Regions from separate parts of the Pseudomonas sp. B424 genome, predicted to be linked through region 2. Evidence: predicted binding sites of a transcription regulator. Region 2 holds the regulator's gene; the other holds the start of a gene.

Evidence for each region. The regulator FliA, encoded in region 2, starts transcription of late flagellar genes. The targets are predictions, from matches to a motif close to CTAAAGTTTNNNNNNNNNNNGCCGNTAA.
Region 1: motA (flagellar motor stator protein MotA) is a predicted target of FliA. The motif match lies at 2,566-2,593, and genes of this name have one in related genera.

The regions. Positions count from the first base shown of each region.
Region 1 is NZ_JBUZTL010000001.1:145,735-150,818, forward strand. Features, by position in the region: gene rsgA (small ribosomal subunit biogenesis GTPase RsgA) at 1-555, shown strand, start outside; gene motB (flagellar motor protein MotB) at 663-1,643, opposite strand; gene motA (flagellar motor stator protein MotA) at 1,647-2,498, opposite strand; gene ACZRMS_RS00595 (HDOD domain-containing protein) at 2,664-4,202, shown strand; gene ACZRMS_RS00600 (rhodanese-like domain-containing protein) at 4,241-5,068, shown strand; gene asd (archaetidylserine decarboxylase) at 5,078-5,084, shown strand, end outside.
Region 2 is NZ_JBUZTL010000004.1:224,000-229,083, reverse strand. Features, by position in the region: gene flhF (flagellar biosynthesis protein FlhF) at 1-1,160, shown strand, start outside; gene fleN (flagellar synthesis regulator FleN) at 1,280-2,107, shown strand; gene fliA (RNA polymerase sigma factor FliA) at 2,107-2,847, shown strand; gene ACZRMS_RS07815 (chemotaxis response regulator CheY) at 3,050-3,421, shown strand; gene ACZRMS_RS07810 (protein phosphatase CheZ) at 3,442-4,230, shown strand; gene ACZRMS_RS07805 (chemotaxis protein CheA) at 4,293-5,084, shown strand, end outside.

The DNA of each region.
Region 1 (5,084 bases), on a different contig from region 2:
CTGCTGCTCAACAAGGCTGACCTGATCGACGATCAAAACTCGCCGGCGCTGAACGCGTTGCTGGGGGTTTATCGCACGCTGGGCTACCCGGTGCTGGAAGTATCGGCCCATCACGGCGATGGCATGCAGCAGTTGCAAGCGCAACTGGACGGCCATATCAGCGTGTTTGTGGGGCAGTCGGGCGTGGGCAAGTCGTCCCTGGTCAACAGCTTGCTGCCAGAGGTCAACCTGCGGGTCGGGCCGCTGTCCGAGGTTTCGGGCCAGGGTACGCACACCACCACCACCGCGCGGTTGTTCCACTTCCCGGGCGGCGGCGAATTGATCGACTCTCCGGGTATCCGCGAGTTCGGCCTGGGCCACGTGAGCCGTGCCGATGTAGAAGCGGGCTTTATCGAGTTCAACGACTTGATCGGCACCTGCCGCTTCCGCGACTGCAAGCACGACCGCGAGCCGGGCTGTGCTTTGCTGATGGCCCTGGAAGATGGCCGCGTGCAGCAACAGCGCATGAACAGCTATCGCTCGATCATTGCCAGCTTGCCCGAGTCGAGCTACTAAGCCGTATAACCGCTCCTGTGGGAGCGGGCTTGCTCGCGATTGCATCGCCTCGGTGAATCAGATATTCCGAGTCGCTTGCATCGCGAGCAAGCCCGCTCCCACAGTTATTACGGTGCCTTGTCGTCAAACAGATTCAGCTTCTGGCGCTCTTCATGCATCGGCATCGGCTGTTTGTCGGCAGGAAGCTTGATCGGATCGACGGGTTCTTTGGGCAGTTGCTCTACCTTGACCGGCTCCACACCCTGCTCGCCTTCGATCGCTTGCTGGGCCTTTTTGGTCAGTACCACGATGTCGATGCGACGGTTGACCGGGTTATAGGGGCTGGTCTTGTCGAACAACACCGATGAGGCATACCCCACCACCCGCGCCACCTGATTTTCCGGATAACTGCCCGCCACCAGCGCACGCCGCGCCGCGTTGGCTCGGTTTGCCGACAACTCCCAGTTGCCATAGTCGCCACCTCCCGCATAGGGCATGGCATCCGTGTGGCCGCTGATGCTGACTTTATTCGGCACGGCTTTGATGGTGTCCGCCATGGCCAGCAAAATATCTTCGAAGTAAGGCTTGAGCCGCGCACTGCCAACATCAAACATCGGGCGATTTTCGGCGTCCATGATCTGGATCCGAAGCCCGTCCGGGGTGATCTCAAACAACAGCTGGTCTTTGAATTTGCGCAATTGCGGGTTTTCTTCAACCTTGTTCTGCAACTCCTGAAGCAGCAATTCGAGGCGTTCTTTCTCGACTTGCTCGGCCATGCTTTCAACCTGATCCGCATCGACCTTGGGTTTGTCCGGCTGAGGCTGCAGCTTTTCTTCGGGGTTGAGGGTGTTGTCCGGCGCCAACGCGGGCGTGCCTCCCAGGTCGATGATGTAGGGCGTGCCGCTTTCGGTAAAACCGATCGGGTCTTTGAAATAACCGCCAATGGCGATTTTTTGCTCTGGCGTGGCGGCCGTCATCAGCCACATCACCAGGAAGAACGCCATCATCGCCGTGGCGAAGTCAGCAAAGGCAATTTTCCAGGCACCACCGTGGTGGCCTGCGGCGTAGCGCTTGACGCGCTTGATGATTATCGGCTGGTTGTTTTCCATAAATCAGCGACCGCGAACCACTTGTTCCAGCTCGGAAAAACTGGGCCGATGCTTGGGGTACAAGACTTTACGCCCAAACTCGACCGCCAGCGACGGCGGCATCCCCGAAGCCGAGGCCACCAACGAGGCCTTGATTGACTCGTACACATTGATCTCTTCCTTGGCATCGTGGGCCAGGGAAGTCGCCAACGGGCCGAAGAAACCATAGGCCGCCAAAATACCGAAGAAGGTGCCCACCAATGCGGCGCCAACGTGCATGCCGATTGCAGCCTGATCGCCTTCGCCCAGCGAGGCCATGGTCACCACAATACCCAGTACCGCCGCCACAATACCGAAGCCGGGCATGCCGTCGGCAATACCGGTAACGGCGTGGGAGGGATGTTCCAGCTCTTCCTTGAGGCTGAGCAGTTCCATGTCGAACAGCCCTTCAAGCTCGTGGGGCGCCATGTTGCCCGACGACATGATGCGCAGGTAATCGCAGATAAACGCCGTCATGCGCTCATCTTTAAGGACGGTCGGGTACTTGGCGAAGATCGGACTCGCGGCCGCATCTTCAATATCGCCTTCGATGGCCATCATGCCTTCGCGGCGACTTTTATTGAGAATCTCGTAAATCAGGCCCAGCACTTCCAGGTAGAACGCGTGGGAGAACCGCGAGCCGAACATGCCGAGTGATTTTTTGATCACGTGCATGGTCATGTAACCGGGGTTGGCTTGCAGGAACGCGCCAAAGGCCGCACCGCCGATGATCAAAACCTCGAACGGCTGAATCAGCGCCCCGATCTTGCCGTGGGAAAGCACGTACCCGCCGAGCACGCTCGCGAACACGACGATGATGCCGATAATTTTAGCCATAGATATAAAGGTACTTATTGAGTCGGGTTCAGGGTCAATTCCAGCGTAGCTAAAACTCTTCTTCTCCTTATCGGCGAATCTGCGCCAGACTATAGCCGGTAAAGCCGAAAAGCCATTCGACCCATTCCGGGTGTGTACACAATCGATGATGACCGCGTTCCCATCATGACCAACGAAGCCTGCGCACCGACATCAACGCCCACCACCCTGGATGCCTGGGTCAAACTCCTGGATGCTGTGGATCTGCCGATCCCGCAACAGAACCACGCGCGGGTAAGCAAAACGATCGGCGACAGTCGCCGCTCATTGCGCGAGATTGCCGAGGTCATGCAGGACAGCCCGGCGCTGGCGCTGCGGCTGATTCGCGAAGCCAACCAGCAAGTCCAGAGCAGCCTGAGCGAGCCTGCCGAAAGCCTTGAGCTGGCCATCAACCGCCTGGGCCTGGCGCGCACGCAAGGGTTGCTCGAACGCGTGCCCGCCCTGGCGATGGACGACATCCCGCTGGCTTACCGGCAAATCCAGCTCATCAGCCAGCACGCGGCACAACAAGCCATTGGCCTGTTCGGTAACCGTCTGGCGCGGCTCTGGCAAGAAATTTACTGGAGCAGCCTGCTGTTCCTTTCGCCCCTCTGGGCCCTGGCCCTCACCCACCCGCAACTGCTTGAAGCGTGGGAGCGCCGCGTTGTGGTACAGGGCGAGTGCGCCAACAAGGTCGAGCTGGCGCTGTTCGGTGTGCCGCTGTTCGATATCTGTCGCACCCTGGCCGAACTGTGGCATCTGCCTGCGTGGGTGATGCAAGGTTACACGGTGATCACTGACGAACGCCGCACCCTGGTCAAGGTGTTGCACATCGCCCGCGACACCCATCATCCGCTGCGCCAGCAACAGCTGCTGGACGCCGACCCGGCACTGCGCCGCTGGCTCAATCAACCGGCCAACAGCGTGTTGCTGGCCAACGGCCTGGCGCTGTCGGCCCAGCAGGCCTGGGACACACCCCACAACCTGCGTTGGCAGTACATCACCAGCCTGTACCTGCAATTGCCGCTGGATGAAGTGCAGCAGCAGGTGCACCAGCAGGCCGTGAGCAGCGGGCGCTACCATTCGATGCCTGACCTCTGGCACCCCGCCGAGTCGCTGATCTGGCCGTGGGACATGCGCCGCACCCACAGCAGCTCGCTGGTTGCCCCGCCGCCCTCGGCACAGGCGCTGGCACTGTGGCGCAAACACTGCGGGCAACTGCTGGCGCAACCCAGCGCATTCACCAACCCCATGCACCTGACCACCTGCGCCCGCGAAGCATTGCTGGCGTGCGGCATGCGCCGGGTGATGCTGCTGATGGCCGATAAAACCTCGACCATCCTGAGCGTCAACCAGCTTGCCGGGCTGGGCAAAACCGCCTTCGACCTGAACGTCAACGTCGCCGAAAGCACCGCGTTGCAACGCCTGATGACGCAACCGGCACAAGTGCGACTGACCCCCGAAAACAACACCGTCATATCCGCAGTTTTGCCCCACAGCCTGCGCAGCCTGTTCCCTGGTGAGCATCTGCTGCTACGCTCGCTGAGCAACAATGGCCGCGTGGTCATGCTGATATTGGCGGACCAGGGCGGCGGGCCATTTTCGGAAACCAGCGTGCAGGCATTCGGCAAAACTGCACAGTGCATCGAGAAAGCCCTCAATAGCTTTAGTACTCGCGGGCGCTAATCGCTACAATTCCCCCCTTTTTGCTCTGGAGGCTTCACATGCCTGGCTTCTCTGGCTTGCCGTTAGTGATTGAACCCAGCGACCTGTTCGCCCGGCTCAACGCCCCCGAACTGATCCTGGTCGACTTGACCAGTGTTGCGCGCTACGAAGCCGGGCATATTCCGGGCGCACGTTTCGTCGACCCGAAACGCACGCAACTGGGCCTGCCGCCGGCACCCGGGCTGCTGCCGTCCCAGGCTTCGCTCCAGGAGCTGTTCGGTGAGTTGGGGCACAACCCCAACGCAGTCTACGTGGTGTATGACGACGAAGGCGGCGGCTGGGCCGGGCGCTTTATCTGGCTGCTGGATGTGATCGGGCACAAGGCCTGCCACTATCTGGACGGCGGTATTCACGCCTGGATTGGTGAAGGCTATGCCCTGAGCCAGGAAGTCCCCCCTGCGGCCGGTGGCCCGGTCGCGCTGACCTTGCACGACGAACCCACTGCCACCCGCGAGTACCTGCAAAGCCGTTTGGGCGCTGCCGATCTGGCGATCTGGGATGCGCGCAGCGAGGCCGAGTACACCGGCGAAAAAGTGCTGGCGGCCAAGGGCGGACATATCCCCGGCGCGAAGAATTTCGAATGGACCGCCGGCATGGATAAAACCCGCAGCCTGCGCATCCGCACCGACATGGCCCAGATCCTCGAGGATCTGGGCATCACACCAGACAAAGAAGTGATTACCCACTGCCAGACCCACCATCGTTCTGGCTTTACTTATCTCGTTGCCAAAGCGCTCGGTTATCCGCGCGTCAAAGGCTACGCCGGCTCTTGGGGCGAATGGGGCAACCACCCCGATACGCCTGTCGAGCTGCCTGTAAAAAATTAAGGACCTTGAATGAAAA
Region 2 (5,084 bases):
CACCCCGGGTGCCGAACATTGAGCTTGAAGAAGAACTGCGCAAGACCCAGTCGCGGATCGTCTCGGCCCAGGCCGAGCTGAGCCTGCGCGGCGAAGGCGAGGCGGGCGATAACCGTCAGCTGTTTGCCGGTTTGCCGCTGACCGCTGCCGAGCCGTTGATCGAGCCGACCCTTGAAGAACCGCCGCGCCCTGCGCCGGTGGCCACGCCGACAATTGATCAGCGCGCATTCGACAATATGCGTCACGAACTCAATGGCCTGCGCGAGTTGCTCGAAGTACAGCTGGGCTCGCTGGCCTGGAGCCAGTTACAGGATGCCAAGCCGGCGCAGGCCAATCTGTGGCGCCGCTTGCAGCGCATCGGTCTGTCCGGGCCGCTGTCGCGCGATCTGCTGGCGCAAGTGGCCGGTATCGAAGAGCCGCGCCAGGCCTGGCGGATGCTGCTGGCGCACCTGGCACGGATGATTGCCACGCCTGAGCTGGAGCCGCTGGAAGAGGGCGGCGTGATCGCGATGGTCGGGCCTGCGGGGATGGGTAAAACTACTACGCTGGCCAAGCTGGCGGCCCGTTATGTACTCAAGTACGGCGCGCAGAATATCGCGCTGGTGAGCATGGACAGCTTTCGTATCGGTGCCCAGGAACAATTGAAAACCCTGGGCCGCATTTTGAACGTGCCGGTGACTCACGTGGCCCCGGGCCAGTCATTGGGCCAGACTCTCGAGCCGCTGGTGCGCAAGCGTGTGGTGCTGGTGGATACCGCCGGCCTGCAGGCCAGCGACCCGGCGTTGCGCCTGCAGCTTGAAAGCCTGGCCGGGCGCGGGATCAAGGCGCGCAATTATCTGGTATTGGCCACCACCAGTCAGAAGCAGGTACTGACGGCGGCCTACCTCAGTTACAAACGTTGTGGGCTGGCCGGTTGCATCCTGACCAAGCTGGATGAAACGGCGAGCCTGGGTGAGGTGCTGAGCCTGGCGATCAGTAACGGGTTGCCGGTGGCTTACCTGACGGACGGCCCGCGTATCCCGGACGATCTCCACCTGCCGCGGCGTCACCAGCTGGTGAGCCGCGCAGTGAGTGTGCAAATGCAGGAAGAACCCAGCGAAGAAGCCATGGCCGATATGTTCGCTGATATCTATCACAGCCCTCCCAAGCGGGTTGGCTGAGGTAGTCACGATTACGTTGCAATGTACCTACATCAGATGGTCTGAAGATTGTGTTCCGGTGGGGAACGCGCAGCCAACGTATGTAGCCGCGTCTAAGTAAGACAAGGTAAAGAAAGATCATGGGCAGCATGCATCCCGTACAGGTGATCGCAGTGACCGGCGGCAAGGGTGGCGTCGGTAAAACTAACGTTTCAGTCAACTTGTCTATCGCATTGGCCGAGCTGGGCAGGCGTGTCCTGCTAATGGACGCGGACCTCGGATTGGCGAACGTCGACGTCCTGCTGGGCCTTACCCCGAAATTCACCCTGGCCGATGTGGTCGAGGGGCGTTGCGAACTGCGCGACGTATTGCTCCAGGGCCCCGGCGGGATTCGTATCGTGCCGGCGGCCTCGGGCACCCAGAGCATGGTGCACCTGAGCCCGGCGCAGCATGCCGGCCTGATTCAGGCATTCAGCGACCTGGGCGATAACCTGGATGTGCTGGTGATCGACACCGCTGCCGGGATCGGCGAGTCGGTGGTCAGCTTTGTGCGCGCCGCCCAGGAAGTGCTGCTGGTGGTGTGCGATGAGCCGACCTCCATCACCGATGCCTACGCGTTGATCAAGCTGCTGAACCGCGATTACGGAATGAACCGTTTTCGCGTACTCGCCAACATGGCCCAAAGCCCCCAGGAAGGTCGCAACCTGTTCGCCAAGCTGACCAAGGTTACCGACCGTTTTCTGGACGTGGCCCTGCAGTACGTGGGCGCCGTGCCCTACGACGAATGCGTGCGCAAGGCCGTACAGAAGCAGCGCGCCGTCTACGAAGCGTTCCCGCGCTCCAAATGTTCGCTGGCATTCAAGGCCATTGCCCAGAAGGTGGACACCTGGCCACTACCTGCAAACCCCCGGGGGCACCTGGAGTTTTTTGTCGAGCGTCTGGTGCAGCAAGCAGGGGGACGCTTTTAATGACCGCCAGTGGCTACCGCATGTACAGCAAGGCATCGCGTGACAGCCAGTACGAGCTGATCGAACGCTATGCCCCCCTGGTCAAACGCATTGCGTATCACCTGTTGGCGCGGTTGCCGGCCAGCGTGCAGGTGGATGACCTGATCCAGGCCGGGATGATTGGTCTGCTCGAAGTGTCGGGCAAGTACGACGCGAGCAAGGGGGCGAGTTTCGAGACCTATGCCGGCATTCGTATCCGTGGCGCGATGCTCGATGAGGTGCGCAAGGGCGACTGGGCCCCGCGTTCGGTTCACCGCAATACACGCATGGTCAGCGATGCAATTCGGGTAATTGAAGCAAAAACCGGTTGTGACGCTAAAGATCATGAAGTTGCGGCCGAACTCCAGTTAAGCCTTGATGATTATTACGCCATTTTGAATGACACCCTGGGCAGCCGCCTGTTCAGTTTTGACGATCTGTTGCAGGACGGCGAACACGAAGGGCTGCATGAAGATGGCGCAAGTGCTCACCCGGAACCGTCGCGGGACCTGGAAGACGAACGCTTCCAGTGCGCCCTGGCCGATGCGATTGCCCATCTGCCCGAGCGTGAGCGACTGGTGTTGGCGCTGTACTACGACGAGGAGCTGAACCTCAAGGAAATCGGTGAGGTGCTGGGGGTCAGTGAGTCCCGGGTCAGCCAGCTGCACAGCCAGTGCGCCGCACGATTGCGCGCACGCCTGAGCCAGTGGCGCGCGCACTGACGGGAACACGTGCACTTATTGTGGGAGCGGGCTTGCTCGCGATGGGATCGACACGGTGAATCAGAAAAACCGCGCCGCCTGCATCGCGAGCAAGCCCGCTCCCACAGTCGATTTGGGCGGTGTTTGAAAACGAATTGATTGAATGGCGCGTCCCCAGACAGGACGCGTTTAAGACTGCTTGGAGGTCGAATTGGACAAGAACATGAAAATCCTCATCGTTGATGATTTCTCGACGATGCGGCGGATCATTAAAAACCTGTTGCGTGACCTTGGTTTCACCAACACGGTCGAGGCGGATGACGGCATCACGGCGCTGCCGATCCTCAATCTGGGGCATATCGACTTTTTGGTGACCGACTGGAACATGCCGGGCATGACCGGTATCGAGCTGTTGCGCCATGTGCGTGCCGACGAAAAACTCAAGCACTTGCCGGTGTTGATGGTGACCGCCGAAGCCAAACGCGAGCAGATTATCGAAGCGGCCCAGGCCGGTGTTAACGGTTATGTGGTCAAGCCGTTCACCGCTATCGCACTCAAAGACAAAATCGAAAAGATCTTTGATCGCATCGGTTGATCGGTTGCCTTGGGGGCGCTATGGAGCATCAAGAAACTACGCAGGGCGATTTTGAATCGACCCTGAAAAAACATGCTCACGAATTGGTCGAAAGCCTTGAAAGAGGCCAGTTTGGCGATGCAGTGCAGCTGATTCACGAACTCAACCAGACCCGGGACCGCGGGCTGTATCGCGAAGTCGGCAAGCTGACCCGTGAACTGCACAGTGCAATTGTCAATTTTCATATTGACCCGGGCATGCCGCAAGCCGAAGAAGTGTCGCAGATCACGGATGCCACCGAGCGTTTGGCTTATGTTGTGAAACTGACGGAAGCCGCCGCCAACCGCACCATGGATCTGGTGGAGCACAGCACGCCGCTGGTCAACGGAATGGGCCAGGAAGCCAGGGCTCTGAGTACGGACTGGGGGCGCTTTATGCGTCGCGAAGTCGGTGCCGAGGAGTTTCGCGAGCTGGCGCGTCGAGTCGACAGTTTTTTGACGCGTAGCGAAACGCAGAACAACATCGTGTCCGCCAACCTCACTGACATCTTGCTGGCCCAGGATTACCAGGACCTCACCGGTCAGGTGATCAAACGGGTAACGCAATTGGTGACCGAAGTTGAAAGCAATCTGCTCAAGCTGGTGCTGATGGCCAGTCAGGTGGATCGCTTTGCAGGGATCGAACACGACCGTGATGCAATGCGCGCCGAAAATAATTCGCAAAAAAGCCAGGCCAGGGGTGAAGGTCCGCAGATTCATGCCGATACACGTAATGACGTCGTATCCGGTCAGGATGATGTTGACGATTTGCTGTCCAGTTTAGGTTTTTAGGACTTCGCGGACGTGCGGGCGCTGTTGCCTGGCGTCGAAGCCCTATTTCAAGGAGCACGTACATGAGCTTCGGCGCCGATGAAGAAATCCTTCAGGATTTCCTGGTTGAAGCCGGCGAGATTCTAGAGCTGCTGTCCGAACAGCTGGTCGAGCTGGAAAGCCGACCGGATGATGCGGATCTGCTCAATGCAATTTTTCGCGGTTTTCACACTGTAAAAGGGGGCGCCGGCTTCCTGCAGCTCCATGAGTTGGTGGAGTGCTGCCACATCGCCGAAAACGTCTTCGACATCCTGCGCAAGGGTGAGCGCAGCGTTGACTCGGAGCTGATGGACGTGGTGCTTGAGGCCCTGGATGCGGTCAATGGCATGTTCAGCGAAGTGCGCGAACGCTGCCCGATCACGGCCGCAACCCCGGAGCTGCTGGCGGCGCTGGCACGTCTGGCCGAGCCTGCCGCGGCCCAGGCGGTCGTTGCGCCTGCGCCGATGGTGGCCGCCCCGGTAACCGATATCACCGACAGCGAGTTCGAACAGTTGCTGGACTCGCTCGATGCGGTCAAGGCGGCTGCGGCCGAACCTGACCCGGTGGCACCCCCGCAAGCCACGACCAGCGACGAAATCAGCGACGCCGAGTTCGAGTTGCTGCTCGACCAGTTGCACGGCAAGGGCCAGTTTTCTGCGCAGGCTGCGGTGGTTGCCGCAGTGCCCGAGGAGGTGCCCGCCGCGCCGGCCGAGGCCAGCCATGACATCACCGATGACGAATTCGAAGCCTTGCTTGATCAGTTGCATGGCAAGGGCTCGTTCAACGCAGACGCGCTGGAAGCTTCAGCGCCTGTTGAGCCCCAGCCCTCGGCCGCT